Regions from separate parts of the Paenibacillus tritici genome, predicted to be linked through region 1. Evidence: riboswitches for the same ligand, from Rfam matches in the RefSeq annotation. Region 1 holds a riboswitch; each other region holds the start of a gene.
The links. A riboswitch is a leader RNA that binds a small molecule or an ion and turns the genes downstream of it on or off. The one in region 1 is predicted to bind cyclic di-AMP.
Positions count from the first base shown of each region.

Region 2: another riboswitch for cyclic di-AMP. It lies ahead of KDC22_RS18050 (APC family permease); the one in region 1 lies ahead of KDC22_RS00490 (C40 family peptidase).
Region 3: another riboswitch for cyclic di-AMP. It lies ahead of KDC22_RS02750 (hypothetical protein); the one in region 1 lies ahead of KDC22_RS00490 (C40 family peptidase).

Region 1 is NZ_CP073365.1:91,512-102,317, forward strand. Features, by position in the region: gene KDC22_RS00435 (DUF6612 family protein) at 1-828, shown strand, start outside; gene KDC22_RS00440 (GNAT family N-acetyltransferase) at 930-1,505, opposite strand; gene tadA (tRNA adenosine(34) deaminase TadA) at 1,542-2,051, opposite strand; gene KDC22_RS00450 (HAMP domain-containing sensor histidine kinase) at 2,411-4,684, shown strand; gene KDC22_RS00455 (pseudouridine synthase) at 4,671-5,372, shown strand; gene motB (flagellar motor protein MotB) at 5,467-6,285, opposite strand; gene motA (flagellar motor stator protein MotA) at 6,269-7,069, opposite strand; gene KDC22_RS00470 (hypothetical protein) at 7,273-7,566, shown strand; gene KDC22_RS00475 (4a-hydroxytetrahydrobiopterin dehydratase) at 7,768-8,043, shown strand; gene KDC22_RS00480 (c-type cytochrome) at 8,175-8,531, opposite strand; gene KDC22_RS00485 (GNAT family N-acetyltransferase) at 8,629-9,114, opposite strand; gene KDC22_RS00490 (C40 family peptidase) at 9,289-9,780, opposite strand; cyclic di-AMP (ydaO/yuaA leader) riboswitch at 9,785-9,928, opposite strand; gene KDC22_RS00495 (C40 family peptidase) at 10,321-10,749, opposite strand.
Region 2 is NZ_CP073365.1:4,201,654-4,212,459, forward strand. Features, by position in the region: gene KDC22_RS18010 (ZIP family metal transporter) at 1-356, opposite strand, end outside; gene ymzB (protein YmzB) at 525-860, shown strand; gene murB (UDP-N-acetylmuramate dehydrogenase) at 939-1,853, opposite strand; gene KDC22_RS18025 ((2Fe-2S)-binding protein) at 1,993-2,802, opposite strand; gene KDC22_RS18030 (ABC transporter ATP-binding protein) at 2,851-3,657, opposite strand; gene KDC22_RS18035 (FecCD family ABC transporter permease) at 3,716-4,750, opposite strand; gene KDC22_RS18040 (FecCD family ABC transporter permease) at 4,747-5,808, opposite strand; gene KDC22_RS18045 (ABC transporter substrate-binding protein) at 5,973-7,001, opposite strand; gene KDC22_RS18050 (APC family permease) at 7,200-9,017, opposite strand; cyclic di-AMP (ydaO/yuaA leader) riboswitch at 9,147-9,305, opposite strand; gene KDC22_RS18055 (disulfide oxidoreductase) at 9,531-9,965, opposite strand; gene KDC22_RS18060 (DsbA family protein) at 9,962-10,717, opposite strand.
Region 3 is NZ_CP073365.1:613,596-624,401, forward strand. Features, by position in the region: gene KDC22_RS02720 (NADP-dependent oxidoreductase) at 1-653, shown strand, start outside; gene KDC22_RS02725 (SDR family oxidoreductase) at 795-1,493, shown strand; gene KDC22_RS02730 (MerR family transcriptional regulator) at 1,666-2,415, opposite strand; gene KDC22_RS02735 (hypothetical protein) at 2,619-3,302, shown strand; gene KDC22_RS02740 (stalk domain-containing protein) at 3,326-3,958, shown strand; gene KDC22_RS02745 (hypothetical protein) at 4,035-4,223, shown strand; gene KDC22_RS02750 (hypothetical protein) at 4,268-4,726, opposite strand; cyclic di-AMP (ydaO/yuaA leader) riboswitch at 4,736-4,906, opposite strand; gene KDC22_RS02755 (glutaredoxin family protein) at 5,218-5,460, opposite strand; gene ytxJ (bacillithiol system redox-active protein YtxJ) at 5,457-5,783, opposite strand; gene KDC22_RS02765 (SDR family NAD(P)-dependent oxidoreductase) at 6,012-6,734, shown strand; gene KDC22_RS02770 (ThuA domain-containing protein) at 6,778-7,413, shown strand; gene KDC22_RS02775 (MerR family transcriptional regulator) at 7,566-7,931, shown strand; gene KDC22_RS02780 (thioredoxin family protein) at 7,956-8,297, shown strand; gene KDC22_RS02785 (CHAD domain-containing protein) at 8,458-9,351, opposite strand; gene KDC22_RS02790 (lipoate--protein ligase family protein) at 9,549-10,445, shown strand; gene KDC22_RS02795 (carbon-nitrogen family hydrolase) at 10,488-10,806, opposite strand, start outside.

The DNA of each region.
Region 1 (10,806 bases):
GCTGAGCCGATGCAGACAGAGCTTACAACGGTTCTGAATCTGAAGGGGGATATGGCGATGTCCTTCACGGTTCCAATGGTTATGTCCGGACAGAAGCTGTACGTCAAAGTCCCTTCGATTCCGTTCCTGCCGATTCCTGAGACGATTGTCAATAAATTCGTAGAGGTGGATCTGAAGAAGCTGGCCGAAGAGCAGGGAACAGAATTCAATCCTGCGCAGATGGATGCACAGAAAGTGCAGAAGCTGTCGAATGAAGTGATGAACACACTGCTGGGCGAGTATGATGAAGCGAAATACTTCAACAATATCAAACCTAAGGATGCTGGCCTGCCTGAAGGCGTAGATGCCAAGCAGGTAGTTCAGTTCCAGGTAACCAATGATAATGTCAAAGAGGCGCTTACGATCCTCGTGAACAACGCATTGCCTAAGATCATGGATATTCTGAGTAAGGATGAATATAAAGATCTGCTGCAGGTTGATCCTGCTGATCTGGCCAAAGCCAAGGAAGAGCTGCAATCCAGCGAGGCACGTGCCGAGTTTGATAAGAGCCTGGCCGATCTGAATAAGTATCTTACCATTAACCAGTTCCACCTGAACACTGCGGTTAATAAAGATGACTATCCGGTATACCAGGATATGCTCATGGATATCAAGGTTAATGATCCTGAGAAGGGTGAGAACGTCACCTTATCCATGAATGCAAGCAACCAGTACAGCAAGATCAATGAGAAGCAGACCTTCAAGATTGGCATTCCGCAAGGCGATGATGTCATTACTCTGGAAGAGCTGCAGCAGCAATTCGGAGGCATGGGTACAAGTACTTATTAATCCAATAGTGCAGTATACAAAAATCCCGTATGAGCGACATCCGCTGATACGGGATTTTTACTTTTCCTCAGCTGGTGGTGGCGGCAAGGCGGAACTAGCCGTTACTGGGACTTCTGCTCCTGTGGAAGAAAATCCTCTGCCAGAATGGCGTAGGTGCGATGGTCCTGCCATTCTCCGTTGATTTTGATAAAGCGGCGGGCCAGTCCTTCCGCCTGAAAGCCGTTCTTCTCCAGCACTCTGCGCGAGCCGGTATTATGAGGCAGGATGGCCGCCTGCACCCGGTGGAGTCCCAGGGAACGGAAGGCATATCCAAGAATCAGCTGCACCGCTGCGCTGGTATATCCCTTGCCCTGCCTCTCATGATCAATGAAATAGCCGATATCGGCAAATTGTCCAACTCCCCGTACCACATTGGAAATCGTAATCTGTCCGATCAGCTCGCCGCTTAGCAGGTAGATCCCGAACATATACGCGCTGTCCTGCTGTGCATCCAGGATACGCTGATTAATCAGCTGTCGCTGGCTCTCCAGCGTGAAGTAATCATGATCCCGGAGAGGCTCATACTGCTGATGCTCCTTCCGGTTGCGCAGACGGAGGTCAAGCAGCGCTTCGGCATCCGTAAGCTTCAGCAGAGAGAGGTAGATTCCCTGAGGGGTATTATACAGTTTAAATGACATTAGGCATCCTCCTTGGGAAATAGTATGTTGGGTGGTTCAAAGTTTAGCCGGTCTCTGACGCAGCTTGCGGAAGAAGGAGGTCAGCAGCTCCGCGCATTCTTCCTGCAGCACGCCCTGGATGACCTCTGTGCGGTGGTTAAAGCGCGTTTCCTCCAGCAGGTTCATCAAGGTGCCTGCACAGCCGGCCTTGGGATCGGGCGTGCCGTACACCGTAAGCGGCACTCTGGCCTGCACCATGGCCCCTGCGCACATGGGACAGGGCTCCAGGGTCACGTAGAGCCGGCAATCGAGCAGGCGCCATGAACCCAGCGCTGTACTGGCTTCGCGGATCGCCACCATCTCCGCATGGGCAGTGGAATCGAGCGTGGTCTCACGCAGATTGTATCCGCGGCCAATAATGTGATCCTTGTGGACGACCACAGCGCCAATCGGTACTTCGCCCAAGGCTTCGGCCTTACGGGCTTCTCCTATCGCTTCTGTCATCCAATATTCATGAATGGCCCGTTCCTCTGCAGACAACTCTTCAAGCCGGATATTCAAATTCATCTTCCCTTCTATTAAGGCCCCTTGTACAACGAACAAATATTCGTTCTTAACAAATTGTGTACAACTCTGTGGATAACAGCCGATTTATACACAATTTTGTACACACCGTAATTTAGCAAAATGTTTATATGTGCATAACCTGTGGATGGTTTCCTACTTATTGTAGAGAAACTGTCTCTATAATTCAATATCTGCCAGTGTTTAGCTGCTGGGAAATGTCTTTTCAAATGGAAGGGCAAAAGGTATGATAATTAGGAATGCCCCGCTAGGATTTACCAGCGGATAAGAGGTGAACAATACGGTTGTCCATAAAAACGAAATTATCAGCGATTATATTTGGTTCAGTACTCTTAATCTTGATGCTTAACCTAACACTTAATCTGTATACAGCCCGGAGTAATCTGCGTAATGAGAGTGTCAGCAATATGAAGATTACTGCGAAGCAGGTTGCCGTTTCGGTTGAACAGAGCAGCTACAGCTCCAACTACGTGCAGCACAAAATTGCTCAGAATCTGCGAATGACTGCAATACTGGCGTCCTACGAGCTGGATCCGGACATCAGGAATATTAACAATGAGCAGTTGAAGGATCTGTCCATTAAGCTGGGTGTGTCTAATATCTCGCTGCTGGTGAAGACCGCCGACGATATTATCGTTGCCAGGTCTTCCGATCCTGCAGAGATTGGACTTTCAACCAAGGGTATGGGTTTTTGGTATGTGGCTTTCCTGGAGTTGTTTGCGGGCCAGCAGGTCTCTGTCGATCAGGGACAGGCCCTGCAGAATTTCTGGTCCGGTCCGTTTGAATACTCAACCTCCAATCCCGAGTACATTGATAAATGGGGTTATTATTATGATGGTACCCGCAACTATATCATAGATCCGTATGTCCGGAGTACAGCGGTAAGCGATTATGTCAAAATCATGAATCCCGATGAAATTATCCGGGAGTCCAAGGCTGTAAACCCCGGCATTCTGGAGATCACGGGGATAAATCCGAAGACTTTTGGAGCGCCCAGCATGCTGCCTGACGGCACCGACCCCAAGAATACCAAGCTGCGCAACCGCCCTATCCAATACGGTACTTATACATACGGCAATATGGCAGAGGATAAAGCGGCCATCCGGGAAGCGCTGAACAAGGGCGAGCCGATCACGCTGGATACAGAGGCACTGGGTAAAAGAGTACTCAAGAGCTTCATTCCCATTAAACAGCCGGGATCTGCCGATTACGTGATCAGTGTGGTAATGGATTACGGGGCTATCTCTTCGGTAATCAAAGAGCAGCTGATCAACAATATCACCACCTCGGTGCTGCTGCTGATTATCTTTTTCTTAGCCAGTTATGTTATGGCTGGTGTTGTGACACGCCCGATTCAGGATATACTGGCTAAGGTAAATGATGTGGCCATGGGTAAATTTGAGCCCGCGCTTACGGTAACAAGCCGTGATGAGCTGGGACAGCTTGCCCAGCGCATCAATGCGATGACAACACATCTGCTGCAGCACACGAACCGGCTGGGGCAGACGCTGGAGGAGAACCGCGCGGTGAAGGAGCATCTGGAGTCGGTGATTAACGGGACCTCGGATGCGATTCACACGGTGGATATGGACGGGCGGATTATCAGTACGAATAGAGCCTTCGAGGAACTCTATGGATGGGGTGCAGAGGATGCTCTGGTCAAGCCGCCTTATCTCGTTCCGGCCACCGTTCAGAAGCAGGAGAGCCTGCGCTTGCAGCAGCTTAAGGACGGGGCGGCGCTGCCGCCTGTTGAGACGGTCAGGCTGAAGCGCGACGGATCGCTGGTCGAAGTCAGCGTCAGCAGCTCGGTTATCCGCGATGAGGAGGGCCAGCCGCAATCGGTTGTACACGTATCCCGTGATATGACCGAGCGCAACCGGATCGAGGAGCTGCTCAGACGCTCGGAGAAGCTCACTACAGTCGGCCAGCTCGCCGCAGGGGTTGCCCATGAGATTCGTAATCCCTTGACTACCCTGAGAGGATTCCTGCAGCTTCAGCAGGAGAAGAAGGTTCTGGTTCCGCTGCACATTGATCTGATGCTCTCGGAGCTGGACCGGATCAATCTGATTGTAAGCGAGTTCCTGATTCTCGCCAAGCCGCAGGCTGTTCATTTCCAGCAGAGGGATTTGCGGCATATTGTCGGCGATGTAGTCTCCCTGCTTGATAGCCAGGCGCACCTGTTCGGCATCGAGTTCGCAACGCATTTCTCGGGCGTACCCGCTATGGTGCACTGTGAAGAGAATCAGCTGAAGCAGGTATTTATCAATGTGATCAAAAATGCGATTGAAGCGATGCCGGACGGGGGAACGATTACCCTGGAGCAGCATCAGCAGGATGATTCTGTAGTTATAGTAATCACGGATGAAGGCGGAGGTGTGCCTGAGGACATGCTGCCCAAGCTGGGAGAGCCGTTCTTCACGAATAAAGAGTCAGGAACGGGGCTGGGCCTGATGGTCAGCCAGCGGATTATTCAGGCCCACAAAGGCAGCCTGGAGATAAGCAGCGAGTACGGCCGGGGGGCACAGGTGATAATCAAGCTGCCTGAAGCGAAAGAATCGGACCCTCCGGCCGGCATGAATATAGAACGGAGTGAAGACAAACATGAGAATCAATAAGTTCATCAGTGAGACAGGATATTGTTCACGCCGTGAAGCAGACAAGCTGGTCGAAGGGGGGAGAGTCACCATCAACGGTGAGCTTGCTCTGCTGGGCAGCCAGGCTGAAGCGGGGGATACAGTGCTGATCGACGGACAACCCCTTGAGAAGGGCAGCAGGATCGTTTATATTGCGCTTAATAAGCCGGTGGGCATCACTTCAACCACAGAAGCGCATATTCAGGGCAATATTGTCGATTTCATTGGCCATGAGGAGCGCATATTCCCCATTGGCCGGCTCGACAAGGATTCGGAAGGATTAATTCTGCTGACGAATGACGGAGACATCGTTAATAAAATATTGCGTTCTGAAGGCAGACATGAGAAGGAGTACGTGGTGACTGTAGACAGGCCGGTCACTCCATCCTTCCTTACAGGCATGTCTACCGGGGTGAAGATTCTGGGCAGCAAGACGCTTCCCTGTGAGGTTACACGGATCAGTGAGCGGGTATTCCGGATTATTCTTACCGAAGGCAAGAACCGGCAGATCCGCCGCATGTGCAGCGCGTTCGGCTATGAAGTACGGCGTCTGCAACGTATCCGGGTGATGAATATCCGGCTTGGCGCCCTGCAGACCGGGGAATGGCGTGAACTGTCACCACAAGAGAAGCAGGAGCTTGGTGTCATGCTGAGCTATGAGCTGCAATAAGCCGTATCTACGATATGAATGGATACAACGGAGAAAAGAGCTATCCCTATAAGCCGGTAACGGCCTCAGGGACAGCTCTTTTGTATCTTCGGTGTTATTTGCCAGGAGCAGAAACATCTGTAGTCTCTGCTGCAGGATCTTTATATTTGCGGAGAATGGACACTTCTACCCGGCGGTTCTTGGCCCGCCCAATAGCTGTTGCATTGGTATCAATAGGACGATATTCCCCATACCCGATCGGACTGAACTTCACCGGGTCCAGATTGGGATTCAGCAGCAGGATCTTCATGAACTGAAGGGCCCGGGCTACACTGAGATCCCAGTTCGAAGAGTAGGTACTGTTAGAGATCGGAACGTTATCTGTGTGCCCCTGTACCAGCACTTCATAATCCGGAAATTGCTGAAGCATGGTGGAGATCGACTTGGCCAATTGGCGGGATTCGTCCTTCACCACTGCCTGTCCTGAAGCGAACAACGCATTGTCGCTGATGGTGATCATCAGCTGCGACTGGTTCAGCTTCGTACTAAGCAAATCGGTCATTCCGTTGTTCTTGATATATTGATCGAATTGCTTCTTAAGCTTCTCCAGATCTTCCTGCTCTTTGGTGCGGAGCTTGGACAGCTCGGAGGAGCCGGTATTCTTGTCAAGAACACTGTTCATTTTATCTTTTCTGCCCTGGTCCAACTGGGTGTTAGTCGGCGAATCCGAACGGAACTCCAGGACGCCGCCGCCGCCGCTAAGCGCTGAATTGAATGCCTGGGCCATTTGTTCGAACTTCTGGGCATCCGTAGCACTCATGGCATACATTACGAGGAACAGGGCCACCAGCAGGGTCATCAGATCGGAATAGGGCAGCAGCCAGGATTCATCGGCATGCTCTTCGTGTTCCTCATGCCTAGTCTTTTTGCTCACTCGAAGCGCCCTCCTTCTCGCTCAGCTTGGCGCGCTCGGACGGAGTCAGGAAGACAGACAGCTTCTGGTTAATGGCAATGGTGGATACCCCGGATTGAATGGACAGCAGGCCTTCCACCATCATCAGGCGGACTTCGATCTCCCGTTTGGAGATCCGCTTCAGCTTGTTAGCCATAGGATGCCACATGACATAACCGGTGAATATCCCGAGCAGCGTAGCAATGAAGGCTCCGGCAATCGCATGGGCCAGTATGTCCATGTTGCTCATATCACCCAAGGCGGCAATCAGCCCGATAACAGCTCCGAGTACCCCCAGTGTAGGGGCGTACATTCCTGCTTGGGAGAAAATCAGGGCGCCGGCTTTATGTCTGTCTTCAGTTGCATGAATATCTTCCATTAACACGTCGCGGACAAACTCCTGGTCGTTGCCGTCAATAATCATCCGCATGCCGTTTCTGAGGAAATTATCTTCAATTTCATCGACATTGGACTCCAGGGCAAGTAGCCCTTCACGGCGGGTGATGGAGGCCCATTCCATGAACATGGTAATCAGCTCAGGCTTGCCGACCATCTTTTTCTTCACAAACAGAATCTTCAGCAGCTTAGGGAAATTCTTGACTTCCGACATGGGAAAGGCCATGAAGATAGAGGCGGCCGTACCAAGAAAAATAATTACATAGGCAGCGGGGTTGTTCAAGCTTGCAAGCGGAGCATGCTTGAGTATCATTCCCCAGACTACTGCGATCAGGCCAAACACCAGGCCTAGAATTGTTGAGATTTCCATTTATGCACCTCGTCCATGAGAATTAAGAAGTGATCGACTAACCGCGTACTTCATCCTTGAACCGCGGGAGAACACTCTGCTTATAACCAAATCACGTATATTCTTATTTATCGACAGCATTCCCTTATTTGTGAAGTGATTTTTTCGGCTATAATAGATAAGGTAGGTTATTATTCATCAGCGAAGAAAACGGAGTGATTGATGTGGGAGTTAAGCATGGTAGAGATTACAGTGAAATTCTTGTTGATTTGACAGGAGCGGTCGGACGAATCTCTGACGGGTATATTTTCTTTGAAATGGAGCCTGAAGAGTGGGTAAGCCTGCCGGAGGAGTCGAAGCAGGAGGTCTGGGAGGCGCTTGCCGAGGACCTGTTCTACGCCCTGGGCAATGAACCGGTGATTCAGGTTGGCAGCGGTGTTGTAATGTACGATAAAGAAACACACCGGATTAATATTCTGCTTGGCGATGAGGATTTGGCTTCGGTAGTTCTAGTGTAAGTTGAGAAAATACGGGAGCAGGTTTGTCCTCAGGTATCCGCCCATGGTAAAATTGGATGTGGAGTACTAATTGCCGGAAGATACGAATACATTTAATCAAAAAAATCTTTGGCCGGGCACATCCCTTGGACTTTCAGAAGCTGAGGGATGTTTTATTTGAGGGTGAACCGGAACCGTTAACTTAGCAAGGGAGGGAACGAATTGCAATTTACAGAGGAAGAACTGCAGGAGCATATCGGCAAGCTTGAGGGCTGGAGACTGGATAAGGATAAGCTGGTGCGCAAATATATGTTCAATGAATACATGAAGGGAATTGCTTTTGTGGACGAGGTGGCCGCCATTTCGGAAGCCTTCGATCATCACCCGCATATCACGATTGATTACAAGACCGTTGTTCTGCGGCTGACCGCAGATGTGGAGAAGCTTGATCTCCGCCAGGCCCGTGAATTTAATGAGGCGTTCGAGAAGAATCGTTAGAGGACAAGGTTACTATGGAAACGACAGGCATGCCTGATTAATAAAAATGCCCGTGCAGGGATCGCTTGAGATCCTCTGCAACGGGCATTATACATATGAATGAAGAGCTTGATGTCCTTACAATAAGCGGATTATTTCTTCTCGGCGAGCCATAAGGCTACATTCGCGATTTCTTCAGGGGCCAGCCTGTCTTTGAAGGAAGGCATCTGTCCGCGTCCCTTGGTGACTATACTGTAGATCTGCGGCGCATCATGTGATGCACCTTCCTGCTGCAGGCTCGGTCCTGCACCGCCCTGGAGCTGGTCACCGTGGCAGGAGATACAGTTGGCCTTCACTGTAGCCTCCGCACTGGCAGCGTCCAGTACAACCTCAGGCATTGTCGGTTTGTTCTCTTCAGCTACCTCGGATTTACCGGGTAAGGTGAACATTAAGATCACCGCAAAGGCGCAGGCGGCAAAAAACAAACCGCTCATGATCCATTTCTGCATCTGCAATCCGTCCCTTCATGTAAGCTGCTGTTTCCATTATAGCGGATGGTGAAGCGTTATCATAGTATTTGTGTCAAAAAAATGAACGGAATAATCACTATTCCTCATAGACCATGCAATAAAACGGCTTATTGCCGGTGGGTGTCCGGCGTTCATAGGTATCCGTTATGGTGAACCCGCATTTCTGGTAAGCGCGGATTGCCCGCTGATTCCAGGTCAGTACCTCCAGATCAATCTCACGCTCCGGGTAACGGGCCCGTGCAGCCTGCACGATCGCCTTCATGAACAGATGCCCCATCCCATGACCACAGAGATCCGGACGCATCCCCACTCCGAGCCGGACTACACCCTCCATAGGAAACAACTGGGCGAAGCCGCACAGATCACCTTGCCCGTTCACTACGGACACATATTGCTCCTGTCGCAGCTCCGGGTCACCGAACTCAACGCCGAGCGCCTGCATCTGCTCCCAGGACATCCAGCCGTATATGTTATACGGGGGGCTGTAGCTCCACTCGCAGATCTCAGCGGCATGCAGCGGCTCCATAGGTACAACGTAAAAGGTTAGCGGAGAACTAATCATAAGCGGGCGGCCTCCTTTCCGGGACAATGCTTTTTACTATATTATATATATTTTATGAAAAGGCGGAATGGGTGTTTTACAAATATAGAGCGGGGTAAGTAATTTTATAGACAAAAAAAGCCCTTTCCCAAGATTTCGGCAAAAATCTCGGAAAAGAGCGTATGTTACAACAAATTATTCGACATCATCGTTGTCTTGAGAATCCGTAGCTGCAGTCTTGTAAGCATCTGTGCTCATAATCCGCTTGGCGCCAACGTAGCGGTTGACGTAGTAGCTGTCACTCAGCGAACTGATAGTTACACCACGGGATGAAGACGCATGTGCGAACTCGCCGTCACCGACATAAATACCGACATGGGATACACCTTTGCCATTGGTATTGAAGAATACAAGATCGCCCGCTCTCATCTCGTCACGGGACACGGCAGAACCCATCTGGTATTGGGAGCCGGATTGATGCGGCAGGTTAATGCCCATCTTATCAAAAACATACATTGTAAATCCAGAGCAATCAAATCCGTTTGTGGATACACCGCCGGATACGTATTTGGTTCCAATGGCTTTGTCGATAACTTTATCCATCTTGGAATCGGCGAAAGCGCTTCCTGCTCCAATGGTGAAGATAATGGACAAACTTAGTACTGCGGCTGCTAGCTTCTTCTTCAAAAGTAAATACCCCTTCCAATGCCTACGAGGTTAGCTTAAGGGTTCGGTTGAAGGTCCCCTATGACCCCTCTTAGAATAGGAGGTCAATTCACCCAAAGTGGTTCCCCCGTTTCCCTAACTTCATTAGGGAACTCGGCACGACTGTTGATTAGGATTAGCTGTTCATTCAATACATGACAAAACCTTTGTTAAAAGCGATTCAATAATTACAAAAATGTTACTAAAAACTCACTGCGATAATTGTAACAAAGACTTCGGCACTTGGCAATCACTTATAACATATTAATGCATCTTTTTTGCTGTTTTTAGAGTTATAGCCGTTAGAAAGACTCATATCTATGTGCAGAGTAGCTTCTATATGTTTTTTTCTTTATTTTTGGAATAAAATGCTGTTTCAAGGGCAGAAAATCTGTGTAAAAGGTAGAATAAGGAAAAGAAAAAGGAAGAACCCGGAAATGATTACGGCAATAATCATCCCGGGCCTGTATAAGTTACAATGGGTTGTTAGAGGTTGAAATGTTCGGGGTATTCTTCAAGGGTTCAATCGTAAGCGACAGCTTGGTAGGCTGTTGTGCTCATTACTCGTTTGGCGCCAACATAGCGGTTGGCCCAGTAGGACTGGCTCATTGAACTGATGGTTACACCGCGTGAACTGGAGGACTGTGCAAATTTCCCGTTTCCGACATAAATACCGACATGGGATACTCCGTTGCCCAAGGTATTGAAGAACACGAGATCGCCGGAACGCAGCTGGCTCTTAGGTACTGCTGTTCCTACTTTGTACTGTGCCTTAGAAGTGCGGGGCAGAGTAAGCCCAACATTCTTGAACACATATTTGGTGAATCCGGAACAGTCGAACCCGTTGGTGGTTGTGCCTCCGGTTTTATATGACGTTCCAATGGTTTTTGAGATCACAGTATCCATTTTGGAATCTGCGAAGGCACTGCCTGCTCCGAGTGTGAATACCATCACAAGACCCAGCGCTGCTGCGGTGCATTTTTTCTTGAAGTTCTGAATAATCAAAAG
Region 2 (10,806 bases), 3.6 Mb from region 1:
GGAATGGCATCCAGTACCGTTCCGGCAAAAATAGCCAATCCGCCGCCCTTAGCCTCCGTCTTCCCTGAAGCTCTGGCTGAGCGTTTGCGTCCGGCTCCGCCTTTACGCGAGATCAGCCAGTCAAACAGCGTGAACACCAGTGCTCCAGCGGTAAAACCGATAATCGTCGGAGTCAGCCCTCCGTCACTTGCAGAATCCTCCAGCAGCTCATAAGCAGCCGCCCCGATCAGCACACCTGTCCCGAAGGCCATGATGAAGCCGATCAGCTTGCCCGGAATGGACAGGAATAAGGCCAGCAGTGCCCCGAGTAATACGGCAGAGCCGGAAATAGCGCCCCACATTAGTGCATTCCACATCAGGTTCACCTTCCCCGGTTATGTAATAAAGAATAGAAGTGCATAGAAGTAGTTTACACCTTATAGAAGAACGGCAAACAATCGGGCGCCGGGGATATGGATTCATTTGCCCGGAAAAGGGTAACTTAGAATTAACAATCTCTTATTAACCAAAGGATGGGACCCTATATGGAACAAAATGTTCAGAAGCTTATCGACTGGCTTGAAGCACAGAAGCAAGCCACCCTGGTGATTACCAAGCAGGAACTGAACGATCTCGATACCGTCCACTTTACTCTGGAGTCCGTGGACTACCGCAACGCCGAGGATGTAATTGATGAATACCTGGACAGTGCGCTGATCCTCCGGGGCTCAGGAAATACATTGAATGCTGACGGAGAGCTGGTTCCGCTTCCGCAGCCCAGCTACGAGATTGCCGTGAGCGGACTTAAGCTGAATGCTGTTGCTGAAGACAAGGCCGAGCTGAAGACGGACAGAGCCGTATACTCGATTGCCTTGAGCTGATTCAGCACACCCTCCGGGAAGGCAAGATAAGGCCATGGGCGAGTGTACCCATGGCCTTCAATACGTCTATTCATTTCATTATAATTCTTCCCCGATAATCTCCACTTCCGTCTCCAGCTCTACATCGAATTTATCTTTGACAGTAGAACGAACATGCTGAATCAGTCCGATATAATCGCTGGCTGTGGCATTATCGGCATTGACGATGAATCCGGCATGCTTGCGTGAGACCTCAGCGCCCCCGATACGCGTTCCCTGGAGTCCGCTCTCCTGAATCAGCTGGCCGGCATAACGGCCCGGCGGCCGCTTGAAGACACTGCCGCAGGAGGGATACTCCAGCGGCTGCTTGGATTCGCGGAGATAAGTCAGCTCATCCATGGAGGCCTTAATCGCGGCAGGATCACCCGGCTGCAGCGCGAAGCGGGCCTCCAGCACAATATACTCTCCGCTGGCAAAGATGCTTTTGCGGTACCCCCACTGAAGCTGGTCGCCCTGCATGGTAATGAGCTGTCCGTCCTTGTCGATCACAAGCGCGCTATGCAGCACATCCTTCACTTCACCGCCGTAGGCTCCGGCATTCATATACAGAGCCCCGCCTACCGTTCCGGGGATACCGCAGGCGAACTCCAGCCCGGTCAGCTCCTGTGCCAGCGCATACCTCGACACATCAATAATCTTCGCTCCGCACTCCGCATAGAGCAGCCCGTCACGGAGTCCCATCCCGGTCAGATCCGAGGTCTGAAGGACGATCCCGCGGATGCCTCCGTCACGGATGATGACGTTCGAACCATTCCCGAGTACCGTAAGCGGGATATTATGAGTATGTGCATAGGCAGATATTCTCTGAATTTCATCATATGTAATCGGAGCAGCCCAAATATCCGCGTCGCCGCCCATTCGGGTATATACCAGATCCTTAAGATTCTCGTGGCGTTTCAGCGAGCCTGCGGTGACCAGCTGCTGCAGTTCCTCATATATGTTGTCAATATTCATTCTTCATGCTCCTAACTCTATTGAAAAAGATGATTCAGCAACCCCAACTTTAACAACGAACAGGCTGCCTTGTCAATGACAGGAGCCGGTTTGTGAGCTGCTTACAGCATTATTATGTTTCATAATTCCCAATTATAACCTATCCCCCGGCCGAAGCCTGCTCCCGGCGGTATTCTTCCCTCCGCGCGGCCCGCTCTTCTTCCTTCATTCGTGGACAGGTGTAGCATAGCCGCCCGCCTTCTGTCCGGTAATACATGCAGCAGCGGTTGCGCATCTGTACCGTCTTCTCCGGGCTTGGGAGTGACTCTATTCTCCGTACCTTGACCTGAAACGGATTCCGTGGCATCCCGAATACAGCGGCAGGCAGCCCGTCCTTCAGATAAGCGTAATCTTCCTCCATCCGGTGGAGAAGAACAGGATCTGTAAGCTCTGCGGCGAAGGACTCCACATAATAATTGAATTTGGTCGGCAGCTGGCCCCAGATTTCCCCAAGCGAAAGACCACTCACCTCTGAAGCCGCGCGGATCAGAGGACCGGCAGTTGCTTGATAGAATCCGGTATATACATCATTCCGCCAAGCCTTCCGGCTCTCTTCATCTGCCGGGGCTTGTTCAAGCTTCCACTCGCTAAGTGAGAACGCAATACGGCAGTAACCGTCCGCAGGAATCAGATGAAGGTTAAGATTGCCCAGACTGAAGTCCGGCACGCACAAGAAGCCGGTAACCGAATACTGGACGGCCAGTGCAATATTCGTGAGGTAACCGCCGAAGTATGCCCCGGCAGCTTTATCGTCAAGCGCCTTCATTAACGGACGATACGTTTCCATGAAGGTCTTCATACCTTCTGCTCCCACCAATTCAGCTCCATTGAAGGAATACATAGCTCCCTCCGGTACTACAGGATGGAGATCGAACTTGGTGCTGTACTCTTGAATCAGGAATTCATTCATGCTGACGGTCACGCTCCGTTCCGTAATTCTGCCTAATCAAGCCTACAGCTATAGCCCGACAGCCTTGTATGCGGCCAGCTCGTAGGGTAGACACAGCGGCACACCGGTACGCGGATCAGGTACAATATCCGCCTCAATGCCGAATACCTCACGCAGTACTCCCGGTGTCATGACTTCAACCGGAGGGCCTTCACTAATTACATTGCCCGATTTGATCGCTACCATGTGCTGCGCATACCGGGAGGCGTGGTTCAGATCATGCACAACCATTATAATCGTCCGGCCTTCCTTCTCATTCAGCTTCTGCAGCAGCTGCAGAACCTCAAGCTGATGGGCCATATCCAGGAACGTTGTCGGCTCGTCAAGGAACAGAATATCCGTCTGCTGCGCCAGCGCCATAGCGATCCAGGCCCGCTGCCGCTGTCCGCCGGACAGCCGGTCGATCGGCCGGTCATGGAACTCGTTCATTCCGGTCACTGCGATCGCCTCCGCGATAATGCTGCGGTCTTCAGGCGTCAGGCTGCCGAAGCCCTTCTGATGCGGGTACCGGCCGTAGCCCACCAGCTCCGATACCGTCAAGCCGTCCGGGGCGGTAGGATTCTGCGGCAGAATCGCCAATTGCCGGGCCACCTCTTTGGTGGACAGGTTGTGGATCGACTTCCCGTCAAGCATGACGCTGCCGCTCTTCGGCTTCATGATCCGGGCCATCGTCTTAAGAATCGTAGATTTCCCCGAACCGTTCGCCCCGACGAGTGCCGTAATCTTCCCGGTCGGCAGTGACAGATTCAGCCCCTTTACAATCAATGCTTCCGCGTATCCGATGCTCAGCTGTTCCGTATTTAAACGATCCGACATGATCTTCACTCCTTGAAATTTTAATTTTTATGCAAACCTCATTTATCAATACCTATAGTTAAGCCTTCGACTTAGCCAACAGATATAAAAAGTACGGGGCTCCGATGATCGCCACCACGATACCTGTAGGTATCTCTGCGGGCTGCAGAATCCAGCGCCCGATAGTGTCTGCCGTGAGCAGCAGCAGGGCACCGCTCAAAGCGGCTACGGGCAGCATGATCTGATGACGCGGGCCTACAAGTCTGCGGGCAAGATGCGGTGCAATCAGTCCGACAAACCCGATCCCTCCGCTGACCGAGACACAGGCGCCTGCCAGAGCAACAGCTGCAGCCAAGAGCAGCAGACGTTCCCGCTCCAGCGGCATTCCAAGTCCTTTGGAGGTCTCATCACCCAGGTTCAGTACATTGAGTACCCGGGCTTTGTAGCATGCGAAGGGCACAAAGATCATTATCCAGGGTAACAGGGCCAGCACGAAGCGCCAGTCTCCGCCCCAGATTTTTCCGGCCAGCCAGATGGCCACGAACTGATAATTCTGCGGGTCCAGTCTCAAGGAGAGGATCAGCTGAAACGCATAAATCCCGGCACCCACGGCAATCCCGATCAGGATAAGCCGAGTCGGCGAGAGCCCGTCTGCTCTCCTGTAAGACAGGAAATAGACCAGTGCGGCTGTAAGCGAAGCCCCTGCCAGCGCCAGCAGCGGAAGGACGAAGATGGGGGCGGCTGTCGTTGCCGGCACAAATGAGATGAAGATCAGCACGGCGAATCCGGCTCCGGCGTTTATCCCGAGTGTGGAAGGCTCAGCGAGAGCATTGCGCGACAAGCCTTGCAGAATGGAACCGGCTACCGCGAAGCCCGCACCGATGAGCAGGGATATCACTATCCGCGGCAGCCGGAAATCAAACAGGATCAGCTGCTGCTGCCGGGTTCCGTTGCCGGACAGGGTATGTAGAACTTCGAACGGCGATAAACGCATAAAGCCGGTATTCATACTGACCAGAAACAGAATGACGATAAGCGCAGCAAGCAGTATCAGAATACTGACATCTCTTGAACGGCGCGGTTTATCCGGAGGGAACGGCAGGAACCTGTTCATTGCAGCTCCCCCTTGCGTTTACCGGCCAGATAGATGAAGAACGGTACACCGAGTACCGCAATTAAGGCACCTATCGGTGTTTCGTAGGGTGCATTAATCATTCTGGCAGCAATATCGGCAAACAGGACCAGGATACTTCCAAGGACCGCAGAGCAGGGAATAATCCAGCGGTAGTCCACCCCAACCAGATAACGCGTGATATGCGGAACCATTAATCCGACAAAAGCGATCGGGCCCACGGTGGAGACCGCCGCTCCGGCGAGGATGACCACTAGAATCATCCCTGCGGTCTGTACCAGACGGGTGCGCTGGCCCAAACCGGCGGCAACATCCCGGCCCAGGCTTAATAACGTAATGGAACGTGAAAGGATCAGCGAACCGATCAGGGCTGCCGCGACCCAAGGAAACATAATCCGCAGCTGCTTCCAGCTCGCTCCGCCGATCCCGCCTGCCATCCAGAATGCGATATCCTGAGAGAGGCTATACAGAATGGCGATGCCTTGGCTGACCGCAAGCAGCATAGCACTCACTGCCGCACCTGCGAGGGTCAGCCGGAGCGGAGTTAGTCCGCTATGGGAGAGTGAGCCGATGCCGAATACCAGCAGCGAGGCCACAGCCGCTCCAATGAAGCAATACATCATGATGTACGTGAAGGACAACGAAGGCGCAAAGGCAAAGGCCAGGGCCAGTCCGACACCCGCTCCGGCATTAAGACCGAGCAGCCCGGAATCCGCCAGCGGGTTGCGGGTCATCCCCTGCATAATCGCACCGGCAACAGCAAAGCATGCGCCGACCAGTGCTCCTGCGGCAGCCCGGGGAATTCGCAGCTCCCGGATGACCTGATGCTGCGGCAGATCCGGATTGAACCGGAAGACGGCCTCCCATACGGTAGCCAGCCCGATATCCGCCGCGCCAACCGATACAGATACCATCAGGCCGAAGAGGATCGCAGCTATTCCCAGCACCAGAATAGCAGCTGCGGCAACCGGCCTCGACTGGACAGGTGCATTCCCTTCATCAGAAGGAGCTTGTAGAGTAGAATGTGTAGATGAAGCCATAAGCCGTCTCCTTATCAGGATTATAGAGGATACAAATGATTATCATTCTCATTTTCATTATCGCAAAGATATGAATATTGTTCAACCCGTTAATAGACAAAAAAGCAGGCTTTTATACCCGGGGGATATAAAAGCCTGCACTATTCTCCCGCCGACAAAAAGACTTATTTTACAAAACTGCTCAGGATATCATCAATTGTTTTGGAATTGGCTATAGGACCGCTATACAGCCAGCTGGTATCTGCACTGAATTCGTGAACATTCCCTGCCTTGACGGCCGGAATCCCCTTCCAGACTGCGCCCTCTGTAATCTCAGCTCCGCCTGCCTTGTCACTGTTCACCAGAATGATATGCTCTGCAGTCAGCTCAGACAATTTCTCTAGTGAGATTGGATTCCACGGTGCTCTGGATTCCGCAGGAATCTCGGTCACCAGATTCGGGAGCTTCACTCCAAGATCGCCATACATCACTGCACCGCTGCTGCGGGTCTCGTCAACGATGAAGAAGTTCTTCGACACCAGCCACAAAATGGCTACTGAATCATCGCCGATTGCAGCAGAGACAGCAGCTTTGGCGGAAGCCGCCTTTTGTTCATAGTCTGCAATGGCCTTCTCCGCTTCCGGAGTCTTATTCAGCAGCTCTCCTATCTTGAGCAAGGCTGCGCGCCAGTCACTACTGACTTCATCGCCGAGTACATAGGTTGGCGCAATTTTGTTCAACTGGTCATAGAGCCCGTTCTGAACGGTGCCTTCCGACTGGACGATGTGGAAATCTGGCGCGAAGCCGGTAACCGCTTCGAGTGGCAGGTCGTAGCTGATCGGCGGGACATCATTAAGCTCAGCAGCGAGGTAATCCTGCGTACCGTTCTTAGTAGACCACTGGGCAACCGGAGTCACGCCGAGTGCAACCAGATAATCCTCCAGATAAGAAGCAATTACACGCTGCGGATTGGCGGGAATGGTGACCTTATGTCCCATTGCGTCTGTGACGGTCTTGTCCACAGCAGGTGCGGCTGACTCTGCAGGTGCCGCAGTGGCTTCTACAGTTGCGGAAGGTGCAGTAGTTGCTGCAGCACCGTTGCCGCCTGCATTACTATTGTTATTTCCGCAAGCGGACAGCAGCAATGTTGTGGTCAGAAGTCCGGCTACCGCCAGCTTCACACTTCCTGATCCTTGCAGGTTGAACAAAAACATTGAATACCCCTCCTGATATGTACCTTCATGTTTAGCACTAGTGCCTGTTGCCTTAGCATCTTACATACTGATGATATTGATTCTCATTCTCTATGTCAACTGAAAAGTCACCTTTCTGTTATATTCTCCTGCCGTCCAACCAAAAACGGCTGTTCCCGTAAGCTACGGAAACAGCCGTTATACATGTAGAGAAAAAGTCTATTTGTGCAAATGATACGGAACCGTTGCAATCACAATATCCTTCTGATTCATCAGATAAGAGCGGATGAACAGGCTGGTCTGATTATGCAGCACGGCCTGCCACCAGTGCTTGGTCACGAACTGCGGAATCAGTACGGTGATATGGTCCGTCGAAGCGGTCTTCCACTCTACCGTATCTATGAATTTCACCAGCGGGCGGAGAATGCTGCGGTAACGGGAGCGCAGGACAATCAGGCGCACTCCGGGGTTCCACTCCTCCCACTTCTGCTCCATCTTGTGAATCTCTTCTTCATCGAACCCTACATAGACCGCGACAACATTATTGGTCAGTGACTTCGCATAGCTGATCGAATGCAGCACCGCACGGGTGACACCCGCCACCGGAACTACAACGGTACTGCCTTTGATGCAAGGCTTATCGGTAGCCGGACAAATACGCAGCTGATCGGCAATATTCATATAATGGCGGTGAATCCGGTGGAACACAATGATGACTACCGGCAGGAAGATGAAGGCCATCCACACGCTGGAGAACTTGGTAATAATGAAGATCAGGGTTATGGTCAATGTGGTAAGCATCCCTACCGTATTCACGGCGAATTTGCTCTGCCAGCCTTTTGGTCTGGTTCTGTACCACTGTACCATCATCCCAAGCTGCGACAGTGTGAAGGGAATGAATACCCCTACTGCATATAATGGAATCAAGCCTTCGGTATTTCCGTGAAAAGCTGCTACAAGCACTGCCGACATGACGCCGAGGAATATAATACCGTTGGAGAAGCCCAGCCGGTCGCCGCGTACCATGAAGGCATGGGGCAGATATTTATCTTTGGCGAACATGAACGCCAGCAGCGGAAAGGCCGAATAGGCTGTATTCGCCGCCAGGAACAGGATGACTGCCGTAATCCCCTGGATGAAAAAGTATAATCCGCCACGGCCAAAGGTAGATTCCGTGATCTGAGAGACCACCGTTGCCTTCGCATCCGGCATGATGCCATACCAGTAAGCGAGCAGCGTAATTCCGGTGAACATTACACCGAGAATCAGACCCATCAGCATCAGCGTTTTGGCTGCATTTTTCTCCGCCGGTGCCTGGAAGTTAGGAATGGCATTGGAGACTGCTTCAACCCCGGTAAGGGCAGAACAGCCGGAGCTGAACGCCTTCAGCAGCAGGAACATACTGACGTTCGATACCGCCGACCCAATCTCGGGAACATGGACATGGGCCCCGCCGGTTATATACTTGAAGACACCCGAGATAATCAGCACAAAGATCGAGACTACGAACAGATATACCGGGATCGCTATGAATGAAGCGGATTCGGTAACCCCCCGCAGATTGACAATCGTTAGAAGCAAAATTACAGATACCGCTATAAGAACAGTGTGATTATGAAGACTTGGAAAGGCTGAGGTGATCGCATCCGTCCCCGCCGAGGCGCTTACCGCCACAGTCAGAATGTAATCCACCAGAAGAGAGCCGCCAGCCAGCAGGCCGGTGTGAACCCCGAGATTGGTCTTGGCAACAATATAGGCGCCCCCGCCCTGCGGATAAGCAAATATCGTCTGCCGGTAGGACAAAATCAGAATGGCCAGCAAGCCCAAGACGGCTAATGCAATTGGCAATGAGTACCAGATAGCTGTGAACCCGGCGGCCACAAGTACGATTAGAATTTGTTCTGTTCCGTAGGCTACAGACGAGAGCGCATCAGAAGACAGGACAGCCAGTGCTTTCACCTTGGATAACTTTTCATGATCGAGTTCGTTCGACTTCATCGGACGCCCGATCAATAGTCGTTTTACCTTGCTTACCATTGTAGTAACAGTTCCTCTCTTTGTTAAGTTGAAACGGAAATTCCGTGCGCTGTTTTCATAAGTGGATTTCATAAATGCAGGCACCAAAATAAGCATACGGAAATGATCCGCATGCCTTGATGTGCATGGTCATTATCCCACTAATGCTTACGAGGTTAGCTGGCGGATTCGGGCTGTGGTAGCCCTACGGTTACGAGTCTTCTGACCCGCTTCCGATTCACCCCTTTGGCACTGGGCCAAGTTTGGTTCCCCCGTTTTTCCTACCGGAAAATTCAGCGCATATTCAACTTCTCACAAGGACTAATATTAAGCTACAATACGGCTTCCGTAAAGCGGTGAAACAAATGAAAAAAGAATGAAAAGCATCCAAAACCACCAAATCCATGATCCGGTATGTCTTGATCTTTCATTCTCTTTCATTATCCCTATATCGCTTGATTTTACAGTGTTTTTGAACATTAATTTCCGCTTAATTTAAAGGAATGTTCACCTCTTCAGCCTGCCTGCCGGCTCCTACTCCACAGTGTCCTCTTTGCGTCCTGTCCATAGCAGAATGGCGATGAGTGCGAACGCAATAAGTGCAAGCAAAGGGATCGTTATAAATCCGAAAAGATTCAGATAATCTTTGTTGCACGGCACGCCGATTGTACAGGGGAGCACCTTGCTGAGTGCCGGTATTTTCTGCTCTGCATAATGATAGATAGAGATGCTGCCGCCGATCAGACTCAGGGGAAGAACATAAGGGATAATACGCTTGTCCCCCCGGTAGGTGGCAATTCCCAGCAAGAAGAGCTGCGGGTACATGAAAATCCGCTGGAACCAGCATAACTTACAGGGCTCATACCCCAGAACTTCACTGAGATATAAGCTTCCCGCTACAGCAATAACACAGACAAACCAGGCCAAGTAGAGACAGTTGCGGCGGCAGAAGGCAGAGAAGGCTGTCATTGGGCTGCCGCAGCTTCCGTTGCTGCCTGGATCTGAGCGTCAATCTCCTCCATATTGAAGGGCTCCTTCACCTTGACTCCATTCACGAACACGGTAGGTGTAGTTGTCACTCCAGCGTCGGTTGCGACCTGAATATCACGGTTCAGTTCACTTGTATAGGTACGGTCTTCAATGTCTTTGCGCAGCAGATCGTAGTCCACCGGCAGTTCCAACTGCTTGGCGAGACTTACCAGGTAGTCCGGTGTTGCCCATTCTTTGTCCTCATTCCCCTGGTTGGCATACATCGCATCGAAGTACTTCCAGAAGGCTTCCTGGTTCTGATGATAGACCGAAAGTGCTGCAAGCGAGGCTGTTTTGGAATCCGCAGCAAGGAAGGCTAAGTTCACAAAGTAAAAGGCCGCTTTATCCTGATTCACATACTCCTGCACGATCTGCGGTTTCATGACCCCTGTGAACTGGGCGCAGGCCGGACATTTGAAATCGCCGAATTCCACAATTTTGACCGGAGCATCTTCCTTGCCTAGGCGTATCATCTCGCTGTAATTGAAATTAACCGGTTCAGCCGTGGAGCCCGGGGCTGAGCTGTCCTTAGAGGCAAGCAGGTATAATCCGACAAAAATAATAACGACGATGGCCACTGTACTCACGATCAGAATTCTCGTTTTCTGCTTCTGCTGCTCCAGCTCTGTCTTGCGCTTCTCCTGCTTGCTCATCTGGGGAACCGTGACATTGTTCTTTTTTGGTTTGCTCAAAGAGAGTTCCTTTCCGTCCTCTGGACTGTCGTGATAAAAGAATAGTTACTTTCAAAGTATATAATCAAAGCTCTCTTTTTGGCAAACCT
Region 3 (10,806 bases), 520 kb from region 1:
TGGATTTTGTAACCGGTGCGGCTGCGCCTTTAACAGGATTGACAGCCTATCAAAGCCTGCATGAGGAGTTAGCTGCCCAAGCTGGCGAAAGTGTGTTCATTCCAGGAGGCTCTGGTTCATTTGGCCAAATGGCTGTTCCTATCGCTAAAAGCATGGGGCTGAAGGTCATCGTCAGCGGAAGTCCACAGGCGCGTGAACGTACAATGGCCGCGGGAGCTGATCAATACATTGATTACAAGGCGGAGAATTACTGGGAACGGCTTCATGATCTTGATTATGTGATTGATACCTTGGGACCGGGTGAATTTGACCGCGAACTCTCTATTATTAAACCAGGCGGCCATCTTCTTTCTCTACGGACCGGGCCAAACAAACGATTCGCCAAAACTATGGGCTTGGCAGGTTGGAAGCAAAAGCTGTTCAGTATTGCTGGGGCTAAGTATGATCACAAAGCCAAGAAGAAGAGGATTGAATATCATTTCGTATTTGTACGCAGTGATGGAGAACAATTACGGCAAATCACAAAGATTATTGAAGAGAACCAAATTATACCTGCGGTAGACGCCCGGGAGTTCCACATTGAAGATATTAATGAAGCTATAAATCTGGTTGCTACAGGTCACCCCCAAGGGAAAGTGGTAATCCGATTTTAAATATTTATATAATTATTTACCGATCGTTCTCAATATGTTATATTGAATTTATAGGACATCATTGCATGATGAGATTAGGTTATTATATCATTTCTTGTGCATTTTCTAGAACGATCATTCTTAAAAAGAGGAGCGGAACCCATGAACATTTCTGAACAAGTCGCATTTGTTACTGGAGCAAACCGGGGGCTTGGCCGCCAGCTTACGCTTGAACTTCTAGCTAGAGGGGCTAAGGTCTACGCGGGAGCAAGAAATCTGGAGACCGTGAATATTCCAGGGGTTACCCCTGTAAAGCTTGATGTAACCAACCCTCAAGAGGTAGCGGCAGCAGCCAGCCTGGCTAAGGATGTTACAATTCTGATCAACAATGCAGGATCATCTACAGGCGCTTCTTTGCTGGAAGGGGATGTGGAGCAAATCCAGCTGGAATTGAATACGCATTTCTTCGGTACGTTATCCATGGTTCGCGCTTTTGCACCAGTCATCGAGAACAACGGGGGAGGATCGGTTCTGAATATTCTTTCCGCCTTATCCTGGTTCAGTGGCGGAGCTGCCGGTGCCTACACAGCTGCGAAGGCTGCAGCATGGGCGCTGACGAACGATCTTCGTTTGAATCTGTATCCCCGTCATATTAGAGTAGCAGGCTTACATGTGGGTTATATGGAGACAGACATGACAGCCGGCCTGGATGCTCCCAAATCGAACCCTTCGGATATTGCGAAAATAGCTATTGACGGCATAGCAGCCGGCAGCTTTGAAATTCTTGCCGACGATACCAGCCGGATGATCCAAGCCGGACTTGCAGGCGGCGTTTCCGCCCTCTACCCGCATCTGTCCTAATCACGACTTCGCAGTAGCAGCGGCGCAGAAAGAGCGGGCTTCGTATTTTACCTGGAACACCTCTTGGAGGGATCCATGACGGAGAAGGCCTTGGCCGAAGGAAAAGCATACAAGAATCCCGATGATGACCAATCTGGCCAACCATCGGGATTTTTGTTCTGACGGATTATGTTTATAATGTTGCTACAAACGACTCTGCCGCTGCAGAAAGATAATAAGCTAACCCAGTTTGTTGACCTTCAAGCATCTTAAGATGAAAGTCATCACTTAGGAAAAATTGAGTCTGCGCTGCAAAATCCTTAGCCGATGTTTTATGGCCATGATTATTCATAAACTCAAGATGGTTTCGAATCAGATTTACTATTTTCTCATCACTATGCTTAATGCCTTCTCTTAATGATCTTGCCATTTCATTCATGAATGTCATGGCTTCAACTGCTTGCTCATTTATTTCCTGAACATCCTCAGGGACAACCTCGAATGAATCCATCCCATACGATTCCTTCAAATATTGATTTTGCCCGGTCAGCGCTGTATTCCACTGTTCCTCGGTTTCAAAACCTTTAAACATTTCCTTGTTATCCATAGTTTCACCCTCCTTAATACATCCAATGGATTTACGTAATGTTTGAACAATGGTATCCAACCTGTTTTTGCGGCTGAGAAGCAACTCCTCCTGCTGCGAAAGAATGGATAGCCGGTCTGAATGATGTTCCATCATTTCCTTGATTTGATCTAAGGAAAAATCCAATTCTCTGTAAAATAGAATCTCTTGCAAACGTTCCAGCTCTTTTGATCCATACAATCGGTATCCAGCTTCACTTAACTTGCCAGGCAAGAGAAGACCGATCTTGTGATAATGATGAAGCGTTTTGATTGTAACATTGGACAGTGCTGATACTTCTTTTACCGTGTACAATATTGCTCATTCCTCCCTTCATTAAGTAGCTTATTGTCTTCCCTAAGAGGAGAGTCAAGTCTATTTTTATCCATTCAACTGCTTCAAACCGTCCTCCACCTACGCACATGATTTATTGCAAACTTTAAAAGAAATATTAATTGATAAAAACACTAATTCTGTATAATATTGTTATCTATAAAATAAGTTTCAAAGGAGTTTATAAGATGGAAAAAAATAAATTGCATGTATTTATAAATTTACTTGCATGCACCTTACTTATTTCAGCCTGTAATAGCAAGGATTCAATACCATCTAAAAATAATACTAATATTTCAGGAAATTCTTTAAATAATATAAACACGGAAAAGTATAATTTCGCCATAAAAACCTCTGAGGGTATTGTTTGGTCACCATCACCTGAACCATTCTCCTTCTACTTAAGTTCTCCTAATGAAAAAACACTGCGTATAGATAGGGCCAAAAAGTTATTTACTTTACCTTTGCATGACGGGGAAGCTAATTTAGTAGTGGATGAAGTTTTTGGATTAGGAGATTACATTATTTATCATACTTCATCTGTATTTTCTGATGGAGCTCAGCCATTAAGACAACAGGTATGGGTGATGAGAATAGACAATCCTACCTCAAATAAAGAAATCCTAGAGTTTCATTCAACGGGAGGCAAAGCTTATAGTTATGCAGTTGATGAAAAAGAAAGACTATATGTATCTGTTTCTGTAATTCCAGGAAATGCAGATGGTAGTGATAGCTACGAAGTTTATGTTTATAATATTTCAACCGACAAAAAGGAAAAAGTCCAAAATTATTCGCTTAACAAACCATCAATCGACTCCATCCAGTTTACTTATAATGAGAAAAAATATTCTTATAAACTTCATGCTAAATAAAATCTATTTGGAGGCGATTGATAATGAAACGTTGGACAAAGATTGGAATTAGTGCAGCTCTTTTTACTACTATTTTCAGTGCGGGGGCTTATGCAGCAACTGCGGTGCCTAAAATTTTTGTCAATGGTAATCAAGTCAAATCAAGCCTACAGCCAAAAATAATTGATGGTTCGGTTTACATCCCGATTCGTGCAGTGTCGGAGGGACTTGGTGCCGATATTCAGTGGGATAACAAAGCTAAAAATGTATACGTAGATTCAGATCCAAACTTCAAAATGGAAACGAGTGCTACGGCCTATGTATTTGGGCGAAATTTAGCGTTTAAGTGGATTATGGCCTATGACGAGAGGTCGGTTGCGGAGGCTAATGCTTTAGTGGCCCCCAGCTTTAAAACGGATATCTACAAAGAATCTTTTCCCGGGGGAACTTATAATTTGGCAACCATTGTAGATATGAAAGTAGTTGCAAGATCAGAGATTGGACTTACTGTCAGAATCGTTCAACGAGTGACTGCAGAGGATGATTATAAGGTGAAGGTAGAAAAATGGGATTTTATCTTTGAAAACAACAAAATTAAATCGGTAAAAGTAGTGCCTAAATCCACTAAATATTTGGATCGGTATACGTTATTCCCTGGAACAAGCTTTGGTATTTAATTAGTGAATCATTATGGTTAAACTCCGTCAGATAGTGTACCTTAGTACTATTAGTAGTTAGGAGTGGTGACTTGTTGTGAAGAAAAGTAGACGAACCCCCGTGCTGGTCGCGGTCTCGATTCTGTTAATTATTATCAGCAGCCTGATCCCATCGGATAAATCCGCTTGGCTGGGGGCTTTACAGACCATTCTGCTGGGCGTTGGACTGCTCGGCTGCTGCATGGCCTTCTGGCGGTTCGCCAAGGGCGGTAAGGGCAAAAGCTGATTTGAGGGGCACTTCACACCATCCGCCCCCCGTCATCTCCCGCCTTATCCCGCCGAAGGGCGGTGGACAGCGGGCATTGTTGAATGCGCGGCCGCCATTTGTTTGCGTATCCCTCTAAGCTGGGCTTTCAGCTCGGGGACGTTATGCTGGAGGATCTGGCTGATGTCGGAAAGGGGAAGCTGGAGGCCGTACCATAAGGCACTGGCAATCTGATCCTCCCAGCTAAGCAGGGCAGAGGTGCAGTGGCTGCGCTCCTGGGCAAGGGTGGAGCATTGGCGGATACACTCCTTGTAAGCGGCCGGGGAGCCAGCCTTCCCTTGCGGGAGGCTTCCTTTCAGCCATAGCTCATAGAGCGACGCGAAGGTAGCGGCTGCGGCTTGATCCGCGCGGGCACCCTTCTCCAGCAGCAGGCAGCTGAGAGCATAGACGGGTCCGCTGTATTGCTCGACATAATGTTTGAATCCGGCAGTATTAGCTGCCTTGGGCGATAACAGGTCTGGCATGGTACACGTTCCTTCTCTCTTTACGCTTACGGGGTTAGCTGTCGGATTCGGACGGTGAGAGTCGCCCTGCCTGCCAGAGACTGCGCAATGGTAGTCTCCTTTCGGATTCACCCCAAGTAAGGCCTGCGGCCTAATGGTTCCCCCGTTTTCCGCTTGGCGGAAATTCAGCGTGCATGTATGATTTCACAATGTAACTTTCAACACGAATCATACACTTTTAGGATTGTCTTTGTAAAAATGGAAAAGAGTTCTTTTGCGCCGGATTTACAATAAATTGCTGCCTGGTTACGCAGTTTTGAATCTAAAACCATATATGTAGCCGATAATCACTGGTTATCTCACTCAATCGCCGTTTTTTATTTTTGTCGCAGGCAGCAGCGTGCCGTAAGCGCTTTACCCGTAGGCGGATACTCTTGTGCGCCACCAGTTAACAGACAAAAGGTGCCGCCCTGCTTAGAGGGAGGCACCTTTTTGGCCTAACGTAAAGACAATTACAGCACAGCAGCTTCCATAAGCTCCTGAAGCTCAGGGAGATTGAAGCCCTTAACCGCCCGGTCCCCGGATACGGTGACTGGAATGCCCATGAAGCCCAGCTGCTCGACTTCTTCCTGATAGACGGCACTGGTCATGACATCCCGGACCTCGAAGGGAATACCCTTACTCTCCAGCAGCTGCTTCACCTGATTGCATTCGCTGCAGCCGGTGGTGGAATAGACAATAATGTTCGCGCTCATTGTTCCACTGCTTCCTTTATGGCATTTTGGGTAATCTTCCAGTGTGAGGTGTTCCAGCGGACTTCGCTGTCCTCCAGCAGGAAAATTTGCGGAGATTCATGCTTAATGCCAAGCTCCTCGGCAATCTGGTTAGAGACGGGGCGGTCCTCAATCACATGGACAATGGCAGCAGGCGTATCTGAATTCTGTGTGTAGGCCCGGAATTCCTCATTGGCCTTGGCACTGATCGGGCAGGTTGTGCTGTGCTTGAAGAGCAGTTTTTTGCCAGGCTGCCCGATATATTGCTGTAGCTCATCCGTGGTACGGATCTGTTGAATAGACACCTTAGAATCACCTTCCTGGGGTAAGATTTAATGAAACCTGTTGCCAACAATTGTGTTGTTAACAACTATTATTCCTGATTGTAACATAGTTCAAAATTAAAGCAAAAGAAAGTTAAGCCGGCTTGCCCCTCCCTTGCGGGATGTTGTTAACGGCTTATTGCCGTGCTAATGTGAGAAGGATGAGGACTATGCTCGGTGCGTTATGAAGCAGATACGAGGGGGGAGCTCATGAAAAGGGTCGCTTGTGTGACCGGTGCGGACCGTGGACTCGGATTTCACCTTGTCCGCTCTCTTTTGGAGAGTAAGTACACGGTGTTCGCCGGACAGTATGTGCCTGACTCTCAGGAATTGAAGGCTTTGAAAGCGCAATACCCGGATCGCCTGCGGCTGGTTCCTCTCGATATCGGCAATGCAGGGAGCGTGAAGGAAGCCGCACGGAGTATTGCCGGAAGCACAGGGCATATAGATATGCTTATTAATAATGCGGGGATTATCCACCGGTCGGACGATGCTACAGTGCTCGTGGATATGGATGATGAAGCGATGGCGCATATTTATAACGTGAATACGCTGGGTGCGCTAAGGGTGAGCAATGCATTGATGGGGTTGCTCCTGCAAGGCAGGCAGCGGCTGGTGGTTAATATCTCCTCGGAAGCCGGCAGCATCGGGCGGAACAAGCGGATGAATATGTATGGCTACTCCATGTCGAAGGCCGCGCTTAATATGCAATCTTCGCTGATGCATAATCATCTGCGCAGGATGGGCGGACAGGTGATGGTCTTCCATCCCGGCTGGCTGCAGACCTACATGAATGGAGAGAAGGATATCGAAGCGCCTGTTACGCCTGAGGAATCCGCCGCCAAGATTATGACGATCGTCCATAACCATAAGCTGTATCTGGCCGAAGAACCGGTGTACATTGATCTGGACGGTAACCTGTGGCCCTGGTAATATAGCAGAATTGTTAATTTGACCATAGAAAGGTGCGCATACTATGTCTCCTTACAAAGCGCTCGCGTTCGGCAGCTATACCGAAGTGAAATATCATCCCTTCCAAGAGGTAGACCGCCAGATCGGGCAACTGCTCGAACCGGAGTTCCGGGTGGACGCAACGGAGGACTATGGACGGATGAACAAGGACGAGCTGGCTGATTGTAAGCTGGTGGTCTCTTATACAGAATTCTCCGAGGATAAATTGTGCGCTGCACAGAGCGGGGCGCTGCTCGCTTATGTGGCTGGCGGCGGGGGGCTGCTCGTAGTGCACAACGGAATTTCTCTACAGCGCAATCAGGAGCTTGGGGGGATGCTTGGTGCCCGGTTCACCCACCATCCGGCGTATACGGCACTTCATATGAGTGTTGCTGCCCCGGAGCATCCGGTTATGCAGGGAGTCAGCGATTTTGTCATAGAGGATGAGCCTTATTATTTCGAGCAGCATCCCTATTTCGAGACCACGGTGCTTCTGGAGTATCCTCATGACGGAGCTATGAGACAGGCTGCATGGTGTCATGAATTCGGAGCAGGCCGGGTCGTCTATCTGATGCCGGGGCATCACCTGCCCTCCTTCTCGTCAGAGCCGCTGCGCCGGATGATCCGCAGAGGCGGATTATGGGCAGCGGGGCTGCTGTAGCAGTGAGACCAGCTTAAGCTATGCTTCGGCTGGTTTTTTGCTGTTATTCCATATGTGTAAGCAATATTTATGGCAAAAATCTCTTGACCCTGACACTGGTGTCAGGGTTTATACTGAACGCAGACCATTTCTCATGAACCCGGGAGAATGCCATGAAAATAGGTGAGCTAGCCGCACTTACGGGCGTAAGCGTCCGTTCACTGCGATATTATGAACGTCAGGGACTAATCCAGCCGCTTCGGCAGGATAACGGTTACCGTGAATATTCGCCGCTTGCCGTGAATACGGTGGAGACCATCAAGCTGTATCTGAATCTGGGTCTGTCAACAGAGGAGATTGCCGGATTCCTGCATTGTGTCCTCAAGAACAAAGAGGCCTTCTGTGCGGAAGTGATGCCGCTGTACCGGAGCAAGCTGGAAGAGATTGAACGCCAGCTGACGGAGCTGAATCAGATCAAGCGGAATCTGCAGGACCGGATGGCTTCAATTCTCCAAGAGCAGCAGAACGAAGAAGAATAGCGGATAGTGAAGGAGGAGCTTAAGATGGCTATGATAATTGCTGATAATGCCGGAGCTGTGCGTGAACAGCTCCAGGCTGGCGGAACGGTACTGGTGGATTACGGTGCGTCCTGGTGTCCACCCTGCAGGACCCTGCTGCCGATTCTGGAAGAGCTGAACGCCGAGTATGGGGATGATGTGAGGATCATTAAGGTGGACTGCGATGAACTGCCGGAGCTCGCATCGGAAGCCGGGGTTATGAGTATGCCGACAGTGATCGTATACAGCGGCGGACAGCCCGTCGAGAAGCTGGTCGGCCTGCGGCCGAAATCCGTGTATCAGGGTGTGCTCAACAAAGTGGCTGGAGCAGTGCGCAGCACTCATTAAGCAACCTAGGATGACCCGGGGCAGCTGCCGGGACAGTTCTTCGCATGAGGACGGCAGCGGCCCGTTCTAACCTAACACAAGAGACAAAGGCAGGACCCGCAAGGATTTCAGCGGGGTCCTGCCTTTGAATTTTTCCGGGTATGAAGGGAAGATGATGCCGCTATCTGGGAATCTGTTTAACAGGGACAACCTCGTTCTGATACAGGGCTTCCATTATCTCTGCGCGGAGCGTATCGGTGAAGGCTGCCCATACTTTTGGGCCAACATCCAGTTGTTCGCGTCCAATGGACTGCAGGGTCTCAAGGCTGACACGCTTGTCATTAATGACTCCAAGCTGCTCTTGAATGTCCTTATAGAGGGCTTCATGGGCATGGAATTTCTGATTCAGCGCAAAAGCGGCCGCATTCGCAGTATAGCGCAGCTCTTTGGCTGCAATGCGCAGCTCATGAAGGGCCTCAAAGGCTTCCTTCCATTCCGTTTCAGGAGCCTTGAACAAGGTCTTGCAGGCTTTTTTCTTTTGTTCAAAGGCGACTTCAAGCTCGCGCATGACGACATTGGCATCTTTTTTGGCTGCGAGCGTCTCTAATTGGGTCTCCATGAATGTATTCCACTGCGCTTCGAGTGTCCGGCCGGACAGCTTGGGCAGCTTGTTCTTCAGCTTCTTGCGGGAAGTCTCCCTTGAATCCTTCTGGTGCCCGATTACCGCCTTCAGCAGCTTGGCCGTCTTGTGTTCGCCCGCTTCTGTGACCGACTTCCGCCGGGCCTTGAACGACGCGATCAGTACATCGGCATCCCGGACCTTCCCAAGCTTCTTCTGTGCCTGCTTAAGGCTGCTGTACAATTCTGCGGTAACGGTGTGGCCCGGATCAAGAATGGATAAGAGGGTCAGCAGTTTACGGCTATTGACTCTGGCCTGATGGATATCTTCGTCTTTGAATCCGTTCAGCGCATCCTTGCTGTAGTCCTGAAAGTTAATATACAGCTTGTTCATGGCCTGTTCCCATTGTCTGGACTTGCTCACTTGCCTGTCCTTTGCCTGTTGTTCGGTGGTCATGCGGCATCACTCCTAGGGGTTGTGTATAGCATGAACTTAAGCGAGAATCTTATGGCTGGTATATTCTTCTTATCTATATAAGGATAACGGGTCCGGGCAGCTATTTCAAATCTGGAATTTAGACGTTGCTGCGGATGCCGCAGGGGGGAGAGATCGGTTACAATATGACTAATTAGTGAGACTTAGGGGGAATGGGAATGCGAAGTGAACCTTATAATGTGCTGGAGAACGGGGCGGCGGGAAGGCTGCCGGAGAAGCTGGTTGTCTTCACGCATGCGGGCGGTGAAGCAGAGGGAACAGCATCCGTGCAGGATATGCTGGTCCCGTTTGCCTTCGAAGAGGTGCTGTGCCGTGATGTCGGAGCCGGGAAGGTTCCGCCGGTGCTGCATCTGTGGAGTCATCCCGGCGGTGTAGCACTCGGGCTGCGGGACAGTAAGCTGCCCCGTGCGGCTGAGGCGATGCAGGCGCTTGAGCAGCAGGGCATCCGCACGGCGGTCCGCCATTCGGGAGGGGCTGCCGTGCCCCTGGATACGGGGGTAATCAACGTATCCCTGCTGCTCCCGAAGCCAGCCGGGAAGCTTGATTTCCACGATGACTTCCGGCTGCTGGCTTCGGTGATTACCGAAGCGGTAGCCGTGAGCCACCCGCAGGCAGCGGCGCTGATCCGGGCCGAAGAAGTCACCGGGTCGTATTGCCCCGGTGACTTCGACCTGGCGATCGGCGGCCGCAAGTTCTGCGGCATCGCCCAGCGCAGACAGAGCAGTGCGTACTTCGTCCACGCGTTCGTGATTGTGTCCGGCTCGGGGCTTGCGCGCGGAGAGCGCATCCGCCGCTTCTATATGGATGCAGCGGATGGCGATGAATCCCTGGATTATCCCCGCGTGCGGCCGGAGACCATCGCCGCGCTCGCTGAGCTGGGCGGCCCGGCTTCGGCGGCCGAATTCACCGCAGGAATCCGGCAGGTGCTTGCAAGCCGGGGGACCCTGCTGCTGCCCGAGGAGCAATTGCAGCAGGAGACAGGCTATAGCCTGCGGTACAGTGATCCGCAGGTGCTTGAGGCCGCGCGTATCCTCCGGGAGAGGTACGCCCGCTGAAGCGGCGCACCGGCTGAAGGTAAGACATCCACGCTACCGCAACTACACATAGAACTCCGGTCTCCGGTCCGTGAAGACCGGGATTTGCTCCCGCACCTCCCGGACCCTGGCGAGGTAAATCTCGCCGCTAAGGATCTCTTCATGGCCGGAGGCCTCACACACAATATCACCCCAAGGATCAATGATCAGGGAATGTCCGCCGAAGGTATTGGCCGGATCATCCCCCACCCGGTTGCAGGCCACAACGAAGCACTGATTCTCGATCGCCCGGCTGATCAGCAGGGCCCGCCAGTGGGACAAGCGGGGAAGCGGCCACTCTGCGCTGATGAACAGGATCTCAGCGCCTTCTGCCATATGGGCC